3 regions of the Comamonas sp. MYb21 genome follow, and region 1 is predicted to be linked to each of the others. Evidence: predicted binding sites of a transcription regulator. Region 1 holds the regulator's gene; each other region holds the start of a gene.
What was found. The regulator FNR, encoded in region 1, switches genes on or off when oxygen is low (the NO sensors DNR and NnrR bind a similar motif). The targets are predictions, from matches to a motif close to TTGATNNNNATCAA.
Positions count from the first base shown of each region.

Region 2: a site for FNR is predicted at 2,638-2,651, ahead of WH367_RS14430 (hemerythrin domain-containing protein). Genes of this name have one in related genera too.
Region 3: a site for FNR is predicted at 2,679-2,692, ahead of WH367_RS07030 (universal stress protein). Genes of this name have one in related genera too.

Region 1 is NZ_JBBGZC010000014.1:118,922-124,498, forward strand. It holds gene WH367_RS20380 (sulfite exporter TauE/SafE family protein) at 31-852, shown strand; gene hemN (oxygen-independent coproporphyrinogen III oxidase) at 869-2,251, opposite strand; gene fnr (fumarate/nitrate reduction transcriptional regulator Fnr) at 2,402-3,124, shown strand; gene WH367_RS20395 (universal stress protein) at 3,280-3,723, shown strand; gene WH367_RS20400 (malonate--CoA ligase) at 3,834-5,390, opposite strand; gene WH367_RS20405 (enoyl-CoA hydratase/isomerase family protein) at 5,457-5,577, opposite strand, start outside.
Region 2 is NZ_JBBGZC010000009.1:62,656-68,232, forward strand. It holds gene WH367_RS14420 (response regulator) at 1-42, opposite strand, end outside; gene WH367_RS14425 (type IV pili methyl-accepting chemotaxis transducer N-terminal domain-containing protein) at 39-2,030, opposite strand; gene WH367_RS14430 (hemerythrin domain-containing protein) at 2,027-2,584, opposite strand; gene WH367_RS14435 (DUF3079 domain-containing protein) at 2,718-2,924, shown strand; gene WH367_RS14440 (peptidylprolyl isomerase) at 3,744-4,640, opposite strand; gene narI (respiratory nitrate reductase subunit gamma) at 4,637-5,359, opposite strand; gene narJ (nitrate reductase molybdenum cofactor assembly chaperone) at 5,377-5,577, opposite strand, start outside.
Region 3 is NZ_JBBGZC010000004.1:82,536-88,112, reverse strand. It holds gene WH367_RS07040 (Bug family tripartite tricarboxylate transporter substrate binding protein) at 166-1,152, shown strand; gene WH367_RS07035 (2OG-Fe dioxygenase family protein) at 1,245-1,994, opposite strand; gene WH367_RS07030 (universal stress protein) at 2,133-2,570, opposite strand; gene WH367_RS07025 (aldo/keto reductase) at 2,765-3,727, shown strand; gene WH367_RS07020 (SIR2 family NAD-dependent protein deacylase) at 3,747-4,520, opposite strand; gene WH367_RS07015 (VOC family protein) at 4,705-5,163, shown strand; gene WH367_RS07010 (SRPBCC family protein) at 5,215-5,577, shown strand, end outside.

The sequences.
Region 1 (5,577 bases):
CTGTTTCAGGTGGCCTTTTTACTGCGCGCCATGACTGATCCTCTTGTTTTGCTGCCGCTGTCGTTTCTGGGCCTGATCGGCGGATTTCTCGCGGGCCTGCTGGGCATTGGCGGCGGCATGGTGCTGGTACCCTTCATCACCTACATCCTGGGCACCCAAGGGGTGGCGCCGGAGCTGGCGATCAAGATGGCGATTGCCACCTCGATGGCGACCATCGTCTTCACATCTGTGTCCAGCGTGCGCGCCCACCACCAGCATGGCGCCGTGCGCTGGGACCTTGTCAAACGCCTGGCCCCGGGCATTGTGCTGGGCGGCCTGCTGGCCAGCCTGGGCATTTTTGCGGTGCTCAAGGGCAGCTACCTGGGTTTGTTTTTTGGCCTGTTCATTGGTTACTCGGCACTGCGCATGTTCCGCAAGCCCAACAGCAAGGCCATGCGCGCCATGCCGGGCACGGCCGGCCAGATGGCCGCTGGCGGCGTGATCGGCTGCCTCTCGGGCCTGGTGGGCGCGGGCGGCGCCTTCATCAGCGTGCCTTTCATGACCTGGTGCAGCGTGCCGATGCACAACGCGGTCGCCACCAGCTCGGCGCTGGGCTTTCCGATTGCGGTCACCAATGTCATCGGCTTCATGGTGGCCGGCCTGCACCTGCAGGGGCTGCCGCCGCATTCGCTGGGCTATATCTGGCTGCCCGGCCTGGCCGCCATTGCCACCTGCAGCGTGCTGACGGCGCCGCTGGGCGCCCGTGCCGCGCACCGGCTGCCGGTAGGCCAGCTCAAGAAGATCTTTGGCGGCATCTTGCTGTGCCTGGCCGCGTACATGCTCTACAAAAGCCTGGCGGCCTGGCAGGGCTGAGACCTGCCACAGCGGGCTAGATAATCCGCGAGAAGCGCGCCCGGTTGCGGTCGGCCTGCAGGTTCTTGTCGAACACCATGGCCACACCGCGCACAAAGTACCAGCCCAGCTCGGTCACATTGATCGCCTCGTCGCTCAGTTGCACCAGGCCCTGGTCCTGCAGCTCGCGCAGCTGGGCCAGCTCGGCGGCAAAGTACTGCGCAAAATCAATCAGCCAGGCCTGCTCCAGCGATTCAATCGCCAGGCTCCCCTGGCACATCAGGCCCATGATCACCGCGCGGCGCAGCAGGTCATCGCGCGTCAATGCCAGGCCCCGCACCACGGGGATCTGGCCCTGGTCGATCAGGTCGTAGTACTCCTCCAGGGTCTTGGCATTCTGGCTGTAGGTCGCGCCAATGCGGCCGATGGCCGACACGCCCAGCGCCAGCAGATCGCAATCGGGCTGGGTGCTGTAGCCCTGAAAGTTGCGGTGCAGGCGCCCTTGGCGCTTGGCCACCGCCAAGGCATCGTCGGGCAAGGCGAAATGGTCCATGCCCACATACACATAACCGGCGCCTTCCAGCGCGGCCAGGGCCTGGGCCAGCATGGCGAGCTTATCGGCGGGGCTGGGCAGGTCCTGCGCCTGGATGCGGCGCTGGGGCTTGAAGCGCTCGGGCAGGTGCGCATAGGCGTAGAGCGCAATGCGGTCGGGCCGCAGCGCATTGACCTGCTCCATCGTGCGCACAAAGCTGGCCGGGCTTTGTTGGGGCAAACCATAGATCAGATCGATATTGATAGATTCAAAGCCGATCTCACGCGCCTGCTCGACCAAGGCAAACACCTGGTCAGCGGGCTGCTCACGGTGCACAGCCTTTTGCACCAGTGGGTCAAAATCCTGCACGCCAAAGCTCAGCCGGTTAAAGCCCAGCTGGTAGAGATGCTGCAGGCGCTCGCGGCTCACGGTGCGCGGGTCCACCTCGATCGAGTACTCGCCACCGGGCTTCAGATGAAAACGCTGCTTGACCATGTCCATCAGGCGGCTGAGGCCGGCATCGGTCAAGAACGTGGGTGAGCCCCCGCCCAGGTGCAGCTGGCTGATGGTGGGACGGGCGCTGACGTGGGCCAGCTGCAGGTCCAGCTCGCGCTCGAGGTAGTCCAGGTACTCGTCGGCCCGCTCGGCATGCTTGGTGATGATCTTGTTGCAGGCGCAGTAGTAGCACAGCGAGGCGCAGAACGGCACATGCACATACAAGGACAGCGGAGCGAGCCTGCCAGCCAGGCCGGTGCCGCGTTGCGCCAGCGCCTGCTTGTACTCATTCGCAGCAAAGGCTTCAACAAATCGGTCTGCGGTAGGATACGAGGTGTAACGGGGGCCGGGAACATCAAAACGGCGCAGCAGGTCGGGGGTCAGGGAAATCATGTGGCTTCTTCCTAGCGGACCCCCAATGTGCCCCAAGCTCTGCCACGCGTCCTTGATGTACATCAAGAACCCATTTGGCGCCTGCACGCACAATAGGCGCATACGAGGAACGCCGTTCCTACATGAATATTTGTTCACGGGTATTGATACATGACATCCAACTCCATCAAAGTGGTGTGCTCCAACTGCAATTTGCGCGAGCTGTGCATGCCCGTGGGACTGTCGGCCGAACAAATGGAGCGCATCGACGAGATCGTCGCCACCCGGCGCAAGATCAAACGCGGCAGCGCGCTGTTCCGCAACGGTGAGACCTTCACCTCCCTCTATGCGATTCGCACCGGCTTTTTCAAGACCAGCATCGCCACCGAAGACGGACGCGACCAGGTCACCGGCTTTCAGATGGCGGGCGAGATCATCGGGCTTGACGGCATCGTCAACGACCGCCATTCCTGCGACGCGATTGCGCTGGAAGACGCCGAAGTCTGCGTGATGCCCTACTCCTCGCTCGAAGACCTGTCGCGCGAAGTGACCGCCTTGCAGCACCATGTGCACAAGGTCATGAGCCGCGAGATCGTGCGCGAGCATGGCGTCATGCTGCTGCTGGGCAGCATGCGCGCCGAAGAGCGCCTGGCCGCCTTCTTGCTGAACCTGGTGCAGCGCCTGCATGCCCGGGGCTTTTCGCAGCATGAGCTGATCCTGCGCATGACACGCGAGGAAATCGGCAGCTACCTGGGCCTCAAGCTCGAGACCGTCAGCCGCACCTTCTCCAAGTTTGCCGAGGAGAACATCATCGAGGTCAAGCAGCGCCATGTGCGCATTCTGGACACCGACAAGCTCCAGGGCCTGATCAACACCCAGGCCTGCTCGGCCTAAGCTAGGCAGCTATTCCAACTCGCCGCGCCAGCGGACACAAACGCGGTCTGATCCGACATCCGCTCAAGCCGCAAGCGGCGATGCTCTGTGTTGAAGCCACGGCAAGACTGCGCAACAGCGGCCCTGCCCTACGTCTGACCTGAAAGGAGCCTGCCATGTACCAACATATCCTGCTTGCCACCGATGGCTCTGAGCTGTCCGAGAAGGCCGTGCGCCACGCCCTCGCGCTGGCCAAGCTGAGCCACGCCACGGTGACTGCCGTCAACATCTCGCCCAACTACCCGCGCAGCTACTTCGAGGGCAGCACCATGCAAAACCCCGATGACATTGCGCGCATCGAGGACGGCTGGGAACGCGCCGCCCAGGGCATTGTCGACAAGGTGGTGGCCGAAGGCGCTGCCACCGGCGTGCCCATCAAGACCCTGGTGATCAAGTCCGACATGATTGCCGAGGCGCTGCTGGAGACGGCGAAAAAGGAAAACTGCGACCTGATCGTCATGGCATCGCACGGCTACCGGGGCTTGAAGCGCCTGCTGCTGGGCAGTGAAACCCAGCATGTGCTGACCCATGCGACGATACCGGTGCTGGTGCTGCGCTGATCGCCACCTAAGCGCATCCGCCCAATAGCAAACCTTCGCCTGCGGCAGCTTCTGAGCGGCCACAGCGCGAGGGTTTTGTCATGGCGGCGCAGGCCGCCTTCATGGGCGCATCAGCCCTTGAACAGGCCCTGGTACTGGTCGCGCAGCAGGTTCTTTTGCACCTTGCCCATGGTGTTGCGCGGCAGCTCGCCCACGACAAAGCAGCGCTTGGGAATCTTGAAGTTGGCCAGCTGCTTTTTCAAAGTCGCAATGATGCCCTCGGCATCGAGCTGCTGGCCCACCTTGGCAATGACCACGGCCACGCCCACTTCGCCAAAATCGGGGTGTGGCACGCCAACCAGCGCGCTTTCGGCCACGCCCGGCAGTTCGTTGATGAAGCCCTCGATCTCGGCCGGGTAGACGTTGTAGCCGCCGGAGATGATCAGGTCCTTGCTGCGGCCGACGATGGTCACATAGCCGCGCGCATCAATCTTGCCCACGTCACCGGTCTTGAACCAGCCGTCGGCCGTGAACTCCTGCGCGGTCTTCTCGGGCATGCGCCAGTAGCCGCTGAACACATTGGGGCCTTGCACCTGGATATGACCGATCTCGTCGGCGCCCAGCGCCTGGCCGTCATCGCCCTGCACCCGCACGCCCACACCCGGCAGCGCAAAGCCCACCGTGCCGCCCCGGCGCTCGTCCTGGCCGCCATGGCGGGCATCGGCCTGGTAGGGGTTGGAGACCAGCATGATGGTCTCGCTCATGCCATAGCGCTCCAAAATCGTGTGGCCGGTGCGGGTCTGCCAGTCGCGGAAGGTCTCGATCAGCAAAGGCGCCGAGCCGGAGATGAACAAACGCATGTGCTGGGCCGCCGCCTTGGTCAGGCCCGGCTCGGCCAGCAGGCGCACATACAGAGTCGGCACGCCCATGAAGACCGTCGCCCGCGCCATCGCGGCAATCACCGCCTTGGGCTCGAACTTGGCAAACCAGACCATCTTGCTGCCATTGAGCAAGGCCGCATGGATCGCGACAAACAGGCCATGCACATGGAAGATCGGCAGCGCATGGATCAGCACATCGCCCTTTTTCCAGCCCCAGTAGTCCTTGAGCATGACGGCATTGCTCAGCAGGTTGCCGTGGCTCAGCATCGCGCCCTTGCTGCGCCCGGTGGTGCCACTCGTGTAGAGAATGGCGGCCATGTCGTCGGCAGATTTCTGCGCGGGCGTGTGCGCATCGGCGCAGTGCACTGCACGCTCCAGCAGGGTGCCGCTGCGGTCATCGCCCAAGGTGAACACGCTTTGCGTGCCGCACTGGAAGGCGATCTTGGAGACCCAGCCAAAATTGGCCGGCGAGCAGACCACCACGGCCGGCTCGGCATTGGTGACAAAGTACTCGATCTCGGCGCTTTGGTAGGCGGTGTTGAGCGGCAGAAACACATGGCCGGCGCGCAAGGTCGCCAGGTACAGCGCCATCGCTTCGACCGACTTTTCCACCTGCACCGCTACGCGGCTGCCGGAAGGAATATTCAGCGAATCGAGCAGGTTGGCGATGCGCGCGCTCATGCGGTCCAGGTCGCGCCAGCTGTAGTTCAGCGGCTCACCGCTGGCCGAGGTGGTCTCCACGGCGATGGCATCAAGGTCCTCAGGAAAGGCCGCGCGCAGGGCGCAGAACAGGTTGTCGTTGGTCATGTTTGTCTACTTGGTTGGTGGTTTCCTTGGCGCCTGCGGCCTGGCCGGTGGCCAGCGCAGGCACGGTCAAAACTGGGCTGCTCTTTTGGCGACAAAGGCAGCAATGCCTTCGCGGTGTTCTGCCGAATCGGCATAGGCATAGGGCTGCTGCAGCACCGGGGCCTGGGCATCGCCTTCGGCCAGCGCA
Region 2 (5,577 bases), on a different contig from region 1:
CAGCAGGCGTATCGCGGGGGTAGGCGCTTGCGCTGCCGTCATGCGGGGCTCCTGGAGGTGGCAAGGGTTGCGGCCGTGGGCGGCTGAAATGTCGGTAGGGGTTGCAGGGGCTGCAAGCGGGGCAGGCTCAGGCGCACGCAGGTGCCGGCCCCGGGGACGGAATGGATCTCCAGGCTGGCGCCAATGCCAGCAGCGCGCTCGCGCATGATGCGCAGGCCCACATGGGTTTCATCCAGCGCCGCGGCAGCCTGCGCCATGCCCTGGCCATCGTCGCGCACCTCCACCGCCCACTGCGGGCCTTGCTCCACCTCCACCCACACCTGGCTGGCCTGCGCATGCTTGCGCACGTTGGACAGCGCCTCCTGCACCACATGCAGCACCTGCACCTGCACATCGGGCGGCAGCGCCATGCCTTCGCCGGCAATCTGCAGCTGCGCGGGCAGACCGGTCTGGTGCTCGAACTTGGTCAAGGTGGTGCGCAGTGCAGGCACGATGTCCTCGGCATTGGTACGGGTGCGAAAGTGCAGCAGCAGCTCGCGCACATCGGACAGGCTTTCGCGGATGCCGGTATCGAGCTCGCCCAAGGTTGCCTGCACGCGCGCGCCATCCGGGGGCAGCCGTGCCATGTCGCTGCGCAACAGCCCCGCCTGGATCTTCAAGAACGCCAGGCTCTGCGCGATGGAGTCGTGCAGCTCGCGCGCCAGCAGGCCGCGCTCGTCGGCCACCGCCGCCTCGCGCTGCAAGGCGTCGGCGCGCAGGCCCTCCATGCCGCCGGCCAGGTGGCTGGCCAGCGCATCGAGCAGCGCGCGGTCATCGGCGGCCAAGGTGGTGGCATGGCGAAAGAACAGGTCCACCTCGCCCACCATGCGCTCATGCAGCCGCACCGGCACGCTCAGCACGCTGACAAAGCCAGCCCGCCGGCATTGCCCGGCATCGACCCGGCCGGCCGCTGCAGGCACGCCACGGCGCCAGTCCTGCAGCGCCACCAGCTGGGTCTGCGCCTGGGCCTGGGGCTGGCCGCAAAAGCAGTCACCGGTGGGCAGGCAGTGCTCGGCATCGGCCATCTCCTCGGGCAGCCCTTCGGACGCGAGCAGCACATAGCGGCGGTTGTGCTCGTCCGACCAGCGCAGCGCCACCGCATCGGCCTGCGCCGTCTTGCGCATCTGGGCCGCAAAGCCCTGGGCCAGCGCGGGCAGCGCATCGGCGCGCGCCACTAGCGCGGCAGCGTCGTACAGCACCGCCAGGCGGGCGCGTTCGGCCTGCAGATGTTCGGTCTTTTGCTGCACGCGGCGCTCCAGGCTAGCATACAGGTCCTGCAGGCGCACCGCCATGCGGTTGAAGCCCCGCGCCAGCGCACCAAACTCATCGCCGCCATCGGCTGGCACCCGCACCGACAAATCGCCCGCCTCCACCTGGGCCAGGGCCGTCTGCAGCCGCGCCAGCGGCCCAAACACCAGCAGCTGCGCCGCATACAGCAGCGCCAGCGCGGCAGCAATGGCCAGCGCCATCATCACGAACTGGGCGGTGTTGAGCCAGGTCGTCCAGCGCGCCAGTTGCTGCTCGATGCGGCCGACCAGCTGGTCCACCTCACCGACAAAGCTCTGCGCCTGCTGGGCCGTAACCTCGGCCTGCACCACATGGCTGCCGGTCACCGGCTGCTGCCAGGCTGCGCGCAGCCGCTGCCAGCGTTGCTGCACGGCTTGCAGGGCGGCACGCGAGGCCGTATCGCGCGGCACCGACAGCGGCCGGGCGGCATCGCCCTTTTCCAGCAAGGCCAGGCTGGTGTCGAGCCGGCCGATCAGCAAGGCCAGGCGCTGCGGGCTCGCCTCCGGCAAGGCCTGCGCCAGCTGCCAGGTCTGCATGCGCATGCGCCCCGCTTCATTGACCGCCGCAGCACCCCCTTCGAGCGACCAGGTCAGCCGCAAGGTCAGGCCAATCGCGACCAGCGCCATCAGCAGCAGCGCGCAACCAATGGCGCCGATCTTGACGGCCAGCGGCCGCTGGCGTGCTGGCTGCAGTTCCCCTTTCATGGCCCCGCCTCCGGGTAACGCACCCCGCGCCGCTGCGCCATCTCGCGTCCCATCGCGGCTTGCACGGCTGGCTCCAATTGCGCTTGTGCGCTGGGGTAGGCCTGCGCCTCCTCTGCCGCGATATGGCGCGTGTAGACCTCGTCAAAATCCGCCCAGCGGCGCCGGGCCGCCACCAGCGCCTCGCCCGTCGGTGCATGGCCTGCTTGCACTGCCTGCAGATCCGCCCGTATCGCCGGCCACAGCGCCTCCATCTGCCGGTGTTCAGCCTGCAGCTGGTCGGCCAGCGCGCCCTGCCCTGCCGCCCGCAGTACGGGCAGCACATGCTGCTCTTCATCCTGGTGGTGCAAGGGCGCTGCCAGGTCAAAGTAGCGCTGCACATCGGCCGCCGCATCGCGCGCCTGGCCCTGCGCCTCGCCGCCCCCCTGCTCGGCCAGGTAGGCACCCAGGCGGCCCAACAGATCCAGGCTGCGCGCCACCCGGCCATGGCAGGCCTGCAGCATGCCGAAAGGCTCGTCAAAGCCTGCTGTGGGTGGGGTGTTCAGGAGCTGTGTCACAGCCTCCATTTTCGCTGCCCATCGCTGCCTGTGCGTTGCGGTGTACGCCAAGCATGATCCAGGTCAAATTCTGCTGACTGGCGCAGGCGCACAGTGGTGCGGTACTGCTATATCTTTGCCCTGTTAGCTCTTTATGGCCAAACGTTTTCCTATCCATCCTGCGCATCCTGAGCGGACTTGCTGGGGGTGTGACCGTTATTGCGCTGCGTCGTCCATGGCTTGTGGCAATGGATCGGAGCGGTCGGCGCACCCGGTGGAGTTGTTTGGGCCCGATTGGGCGGAGTGGGATCCTTTGGCTTCTCAGCCTGCTGAGGGTGATGGTCTGCCAGGGCAGTCCTGATGTTTGGGGCGGCGGGTGGATCGTGTGACGGTCGGCATTCCATCGCTCTTGGCCCTGCAGGCTCCTGCTTTGGCCTTCAGGCCGGAGGCCGGTTTTCGCCCGGCAGGCGACTCACTTTCTTGCTCGTGCAAGAAAGTAAGCAAAGAAACACGCCCCTGCTATCCGTGTCCCCAGTGCCTGCGGCACTGGGGCAACCTGCGATGCTCGACCCAGGGGCGTGCCGCATAACTCACTGCGCGCCAAGGCGCTCCGTTCAAACAGATGCGGCAAGCATGACGACGAAGGCGTGTGTCCTTCGGCACACGCCCGCCCCTGGGTCTGTGCTTCTCGGCACGGCTAGAAGGGGGAAGAGGGATTCAGCAGCCGCAATGCCATCGCTACGCTCGGCATGGGAGGTGACGGCATCCCCCCTTCTGTATGCGCCTGTGATGGGGCGTTTGCGGGCTGGCATGCGCGCCCCAGCGCGCATGCTTCGTGAACTGACTCGCCGTGGCTGTTTGAACGGAGCGCTTTAGCGCGTAGTGAGTTCCACGGCGCAGCCCGCAAACGTCTCAGCACAGGTTGCCCCGCAGCGCAGCGGAGGGGTCGCAGACAGCAGGGGCGCACTTCTTTTGCTTACTTTTCTTTGGTCCGGCACTCCGGTGCGAGCAAGAAAAGTGAGTCGGCCGCCGGACGAAATCCGGCCTCTGTCCTTCGACAGAAAAATGGAGATAAAACGGCAGCTGAGTCCGTCAGCATCTCTTACTCGGAGGCTCCCGGCCTCTGTCGTTAGAACAAACGAGACTGCCAGACCTACGGCAGAGCAAACAAACAAAATAGCTACTGCACCAAAGGCGTCTTCGCCCCTTCCAAATCCACCCCCACCACCCGCGCCCGCCCAGCCAACAACCGCAAATACTGCGACAAGCCCGTCGCAAAACTCTGCTGCCGCAACTGCTGCAACACAGCGGCCCGCACCTGCTCATAAGGCGGCACGGTGCCCGCATCGCGCTCCTGCACCTCCACCACATGCAGACCAAAGCGGCTGTGCACCAGGCGCGGCAACACCCCCACCTCGGCATGGCCGAAAAGCTCGCGGGCGAACTCGGGGGCGCAGTCTTCGATGCGCAGCCAGCCCAGCTGGCCACCCTGCGCGCCGCTGGGGCAGTTGCTGCTGGCGCTGGCAGCGGCGGCAAAGCGGTCGCCGGCGGCCTGCTCTTGCGGGGTGGCGCTGCGCACATCCAGCAGGCAGGCCTCGGCGCGCTGGCGCAAGGCGTTGATGTCGACGCCGGGCGTCACTGCGAAGAGCACATGGCGTGCCCGCACGCGCTCGCCCCGGGCATAGCGGGCGGCATGCGCCTGGTAGTGGCGGCGGCCGGCGTTGTCGTCGGGCTCGGGCAGTTGCAGCTCGGCGTCCAGCAGTTGCTCGATGGCGCTGCCGGCCGCTTCGCTGATGGCGCCGGCGCGGGGCACCGGGTCGTCGGCAGCGAGCAGGCCCTGGGCCTGGGCGGTCTGGCGCAGCAGCTCGGTGCAGGCGCGCTGGCGCAGCTCCATCGGGTCCAGCAGCTCGCCGGCATCGCACAGCGCAATGCCGTTGACCTGGGCAGCAGCCAGCGCATCGCGCGGGGCGCCCAGCGGCGCCTCGATGCGGGGCAGGCTGGGGGCGGCGGGGCTGTCCTGGCAGCTGCAGGCTGCGCTGCCGCAGCCACCGGTGGGGGTGTGCAGATCGGCGTTCATGGGCGGCCTCCTGGCTGCTTGTTGGACAGGTTAAGACGGCGCGCACGCACCAGCTGGTAGGGCCGTGCCAGGTAGGCCACGGAGGCGAAGCCGCTCCAGACATGCACCAGGCGGCTGAAGGGGAAGAGCAGGAAGATCGTCATGCCCAGCACCATGTGCACCTTGAACGGCCAGTCCAGTGCCACCAGGCCTGCCGCATCGGGGCGGAAGGTGACGATGCGCTGGGCCCAGTCGGCCAGCACCAGCATCGCGTGGGCATCGGCCCGGTGCGAGAACGAGGCGGGCAAGGTGGCCAGGCCCAGCACCAGCTGCACCCACAGGATGATGAGGATGGCCAGATCGGTGCGGTGGCTGGTGCGGCGGATGCGCGGATCGGCAATGCGCCGGTGCAGCAGCAGGCTCAGGCCGATAAAGCAGACCAGGCCGGCGGTGCCGCCGGAGATGATGGCCAGCATCTGCTTTTGCGGCGCGGTGATCAGCCACTCATACATGAAGTGCGGCGTGAGCAAGCCCACCGTGTGGCCGAACAGCAGGAACAGGATGCCGATATGGAACAGGTTGCTGCCCCAGCGCAGCTGGCCGGCGCGCAGCATCTGGGAGGAGTCGCTCTTCCAGGTGTACTGGTCGCGGTCAAAGCGCGCGAGGCTCCCCATCAGAAAGACGGCCAGGCAGATGTAGGGATAGACGTTAAACAGGAAGTTGTGCAATGCAAGGGGCATGGCGGTCTCCTCGGGGTTCAGCGGGCCGCGCCAGCGGGTGGCTGGCGCCGCGTGATGTGGATGGGTTGGGCACTGCCCGGCGCGGCCTGGCCCTGGCTGTTGCAGCCGCCAAAGGCGGCGGGCTCTTCCCAGCTTGCGTCCAGCGGCTCGTCGGCGGGCAGCGGCGCAGCGGGGGTGTCGGCCACCAGCGGCTGGCCGGCCAGATCGAGCACGGCGGA
Region 3 (5,577 bases), on a different contig from region 1:
GATCCTGTTTTGTGCCTGCTGCCCATCGCTCCACACGACAGCCCCTAGAATATGCCACCTGGCGTGATGGCATGCATCATCACCCCTTTGACCGTTTATGCAACTACCTCCTTGGCCGACTCTGCAAAAGCCATGCGAAGGTGTCACTCTCAAGGAGACAACAAAATGATGAAACAGATTCTGCAGTGCGCCGCAGTGGCGCTCACGGTGGGGGCCGCTTCGGCTGCCATGGCCCAGGGTGCGGGGGCAGACTACCCCGGCAGCAAGCCCGTCCGCATGGTCGTGCCCTTCCCGCCAGGCGGCGGCACCGACATCATCTCGCGCATCATTGCACAAAAGCTCAGCGAGCAAAACCACTGGACGGTGGTCGCTGACAACCGTGCCGGCGCGGGTGGCACCATCGGTATCAGCGAAGTGGCCAAGGCCCAGCCAACGGGCTATGACATCGTCATGGGCCAGAAGGACAACGTGGTGCTGGGCTACTACCTGTACAAGGGCCTGCCCTGGAACCCCGCCAAGGACCTGACCCCGATCGCCCATGTGGCCTACTCGCCGGTCATCATTGCCACCTCGGAAAACAGCAAGTTCAAGACCTTGAACGATGTGATCGCCGCCGCCAAGGCCGATCCCGGCAAGATCACCTATGGCTCGCCCGGCAATGGCACCAGCATCCATATCGCTGGCGTGCTGTTTGAGAAGGCGGCCGGTGTCAAGCTGACCCACGTGCCGTACAAGGGCTCCAACCCCGCGCTGCTCGACACCCTGTCCGGCAACGTCGACCTGCTGGTGTCGTCCGTGCCCTCGGCCATTGGCCAGATCAAGGCCGGCAAGCTGCGTCCACTGGCTGTTACCTCGGCCAAGCGCAGCAGCTCGCTGCCCGATGTGCCTACCGTTGCGGAACTGGGCATGAAGGGCTTTGATGTGAGCACCTGGTATGGCCTGTTTGGCCCCAAGAACCTGCCCGCGCCCATCGTCAGCAAGCTCAACACCGAGGTCAACAAACTGCTGGGCCAAAAGGAAGTGCAGGATTCCATCCTGGCCCAAGGCGCCGAGCCCCAGGCCATGTCCGTATCGGACTTTGACAAGTTCTTCCACAAGGACTTCCAGGACGCCAAGGCCATTGTTGAGGCCTCGGGCGCGACCATCCAGTAAGCCCCAGGGCTGGGATACGACAAGGGCACCTCGCAGGTGCCCTTTTTTGTGGCCAGGCCAAAGGCCCGAATGGCTAATGGCGATGCCAGCCTTCAGGCGCCGTCTCCCTGGAAAGCCTCGCGGCGCAGGGTCACCACCAGCGTATCGCGGTGGCCCGGTTCCTCACCCACTGGTTGGATCGGTGTGCTCTCATGAATCATGCGGGCATCGTCGAGCAGCATCAGCGACCAGGGCTCGGTCAAGGTAAAGCGCAGGCCTTGCGGGCCCTGGGCATCAAACACCCGGGTCTCCCCGCCCTTGATGCCTTCGCGTGCGACCAGAAACACCGCCACCAGGTCCACGCCATCGCGGTGCGCGCCTTCGGGGGTGGGCCGGCCAATGCCTTCGGCGGTGTCGATGCGGAACTGGTGGGCCTCGGTGTACCAGGGTGCCTGCCCAGTGCTGGGAAACAGCGCCTGCGCGGTATGCCCCAGCGCCCGCATGATCTGGCGCCAGGCGGGCAGCGCCTGGGTGCTGGCTGCGACGGGCTCAAACCAGCGCTGCATGCCGCCATGCAAGGCGTTGTATTCCACCGGCTGCCAGTGGGCGCGGTGCGTCACCGCCTGCACCTGGTCGTGCTGCACCACATAGCAGGAATGGCGGCGCTTGCGGTAGCGGCCGCCGTCTTTCAGGTAGGCATCGTGGGGCATGGCCTCCCAGTGGCTGCTGAGCGCCGCCAGCGCATCGGGCGGGCAGGCTGCCCACTGCGCCACGGCCGCGGGGCTGAGCACCGCATAGCCATAGGCGCGCAAGGTGCCGTCCACCTGGTCGGCATCACAATAAGGAGGAGGAAAGGACTGCATGTAAAACTCCGTCAAGCGGGCGAGCTTACGGCGGTCACAAAAGCATTGCGTGCTACACAACTTTGGGCAGCGCCGCAGCGCTGCCCGGTAGCCATCCCCTCAATGAACACGGCAGCAAGCCGGGTGCCGCCGCAGACCTTACTGGCGCACCACCAACACAGGGATCAGGCTGTCGCTCAGCACGCGCTGGGTCACGCTGCCCAGCACCAGCTTTTCCAGGCCCTTGCGGCCATGCGACCCCATGACGATCAGGTCGGCCCCCGTGGTTTTGACGGCTTCCATCACGCCGTCGTGCACGGAGTGGCCCTCACCCATGACGGTATCGACGGGGATGCCCGCCTGCTCCATCGCAGTTTTGACGGCATCCAACGCGGTGTGCGCATCGGCAGTGGCGGCAGACAGGTACTGCGCCTGGCCATAGGCAAAATCGGCGCCCACGCCGGTGAAGGGATAGGGATCGATCACATACACCGCAGTGACCTGGCTGCCAAAGGCCTTGGCAAGACCGGCGGCTTTGTTGACGGCGAGCATGGAGGTGGCAGACCCATCGACCGGCACCAGAATATGTTTGAACATAGTGTCACTCCTTTTTGTTGTTGCATGCATAACTTACTCTAAAACGCAGGGCCCGGCAAACCTGGCAGGCCCAGCAGCACTGCCACCTATGCGGCAATTGCGAGCGGTTTGCGCTGCATCAACGATAGCACTGCGCCAGCCCGCGCCGCATAATGTTTGCTCCGCCCTGCTGGGCACTGACGCGCGTATTCGCTATGACAACATCCCTGCGTTCTCTTGGCCGATCCCCCCTGCAAGTCTCGCCGCTGTGCCTGGGCGGCAATGTGTTTGGCTGGACGGCTGACGAGGCCACCAGCTTTCGCCTACTCGATGCCTGGCTGGATGCCGGCATGAACTTTGTCGATACCGCTGACGTGTACTCGCGCTGGGCGCCTGGCCACAGCGGCGGTGAATCGGAGCGCGTGATCGGCAAATGGCTGCGCAGCTCGGGCAAGCGCGCGCAGGTGGTGTTGGCCACCAAGGTCGGCAAGGACATGGGCGATGGCAAGGTCGGCCTGCGCCCGGAGTACATCCGCCAGGCGGTCGATGCCTCCTTGCAGCGCCTGCAGACCGATTACATCGATCTCTACCAATCGCATGACGACGACGCGCAGGTACCGCTGGCCGATGTGATGGGCACCTTTGGCGAGTTGATTGCCGAGGGCAAGCTGCGCGCCGTGGGCGCCAGCAATTACAGCGCAGCGCGTTTGGCCCAGGCACTGCAGACCAGCGAGCAGCATGGCCTGGCGCGCTATGAGAGCCTGCAGCCGCTTTTCAACCTCTACGACCGTGCCGTGTTCGAGCAAGAGCTGCAGCCGCTGTGCGTTGCGCAGGGCGTGGGCGTCATCAATTTCTACAGCCTGGCTGCCGGCTTTTTGACCGGTAAGTACCGCAAGGCCGAGGACGCGAGCAAAAGCCCGCGCGGCGCCAAGACCACCCAGCTGTATCTGAACGACCGGGGCTTGCGCATTCTGGCCGCGCTCGAACAGGTGAGCAGCCGCACGGGCGCCCCGATGGGCGAGGTGGCCGTGGCCTGGGTCATGCGCCAGCCGGCCATTGCCTCGCCGATTGCCAGCGCCAGCAACCTCGAGCAGCTGCAGTCGCTGATCCGTGCCAGCCAGTTGCAGCTCGATGCCGATGCGATGGCCACACTCAACGCCGCCAGCGCCGAGGCTTGAGCGAAGGCAAGCGACAAGCTTAGGCCAGCAGAGCCGGCAAAATCTGTGCCGAAGGCAGGCGCCAGCAGCGGTCGGCCACGCTGTCGAGCGCGGTCGGCTCAGGGTTGATGACCACCACATGGGCGCCGCCCCGGGCGGCGATATGGGCCAGTCCGGCCGCCGGGTAGACATGGCCGGAGGTGCCAATCACCAGCATCAGGTCACAGGCCTTGGCGGCATCTTGCGCCTGCTGCAGCTCGGCATGGGGCAAGGCCTCGCCAAACCAGACCACCGCCGGGCGCAGGTAGTTGCCGCAGCCAGGGCATTGCGGCGGCGCATCGCCTTCGGTAAAGCGGGCATCGCAACAAGGCTTGGGCGGCAGCAGCCAGCGGTTGTCCATTAGATTGCCATGCAGGCACAGCACTGGCGCACTGCCCGCACGTTGGTGCAGGCCATCGACGTTCTGCGTGACCAGGGTCATCCGGCCGGGGTGGCGCGCCTGCCATTGGGCCAGCGCCACATGGCCGGCATTGGGCATCACTTGGCGGACCAGCTCACGGCGGTACTGGTACCAGTCCCAGACCCGCTGCGGATGGGCCAGAAAACCCGCCTCGCTGGCCATCTCCTCGGGGCTGAACTGCGCCCAGTAGCCCGTCTGCGCATCGCGGAAGGTGGGCACGCCGGACTCCGCACTGGCCCCTGCCCCCGTCAGCACCAGCAGATGCCGCGCATTGTGCAAGCGCTGTCGCAGCCTGGCAATTTCTGTATCGGCAAGCGGCAGCGCTGCAGAGGTATCCAAGGGATCAAAAGACATAGAGGCGGCAGTGAAGAACAGGCGCCCAGCATACGGCAAGGCTTGGGCTCCACCGCTCCAGTCCAGCATCGCCGTGCAGGGCGAGCTCTAGCGGCTTACATTCAGAAACGGTCATCACGATTTGGAGATGGACACGATGGACGGGCCGAGCCCAGAATGGCTGACCCACGACGAGGAGACAAGAATGCAATTCATCCCCTATCTGAACTTTGATGGCGATTGCGCCGAAGCCATGGCCTTTTACGCCCAGCTGTTTGGCGGCCAGATCATGCACCAGATGCGCTTTAGCGACATGCCGCCTGGCGAAGGCATGCCGCAGCTCCCGCCCGAGGCGCAATCCCGCCTGATGCACGCCCACCTGCAAGTGGGCAGCCAGGCGATCATGGCCTCGGACACCATGCCTGCGATGCCCGGCGCCAGCGCCGAGACCTGCGGCGGCGGCTATGCCAAACCCCAGGGCATGTGGGTCTCCATCGGTGTGGATTCCGCAGCCGATGGCGAGCGCATCTTCAACGGTCTGGCGGATGGTGGCCAGGTTGCGATGCCGTTTTGTGCCACCTTCTGGTCGCCCGGCTTTGGCATGGTCACCGACCGTTTTGGCACGCCCTGGATGGTGAATGTCCAAACGCAGCCCGCGGCCTGAGGCCCTTTCCATCCCACTGCCAGACCCGCAAAACGCACCAAGCCAGCCACCATGTCCGTACAGCCCCATCTCCATGATCTGGTGCTCAGCCGCCTGATCAACGCCCCCGCCGCCACCCTCTACCGCTGCTGGACCGAGCCTGCACTGCTGGCCCAATGGTTTGTGCCCAAACCCTGGACGATTGCCAGCGCCGACATCGATGTACGCGTGGGCGGCGGCAGCCAGATCGTCATGTGCGATCCGCAAGGCAACGAATACCCCAATGCCGGCGTGTACCTGGAGGTCGTGCCCGAGCGCAGGCTGGTGTTTACCGATGCCTATACCGCTGGCTGGGTGCCAAGCGCCAAACCCTTTATGACCGCCATCATCGAGTTTGAGCCCGATGGCGGCCAGACGCGCTACACCGCCACCGTG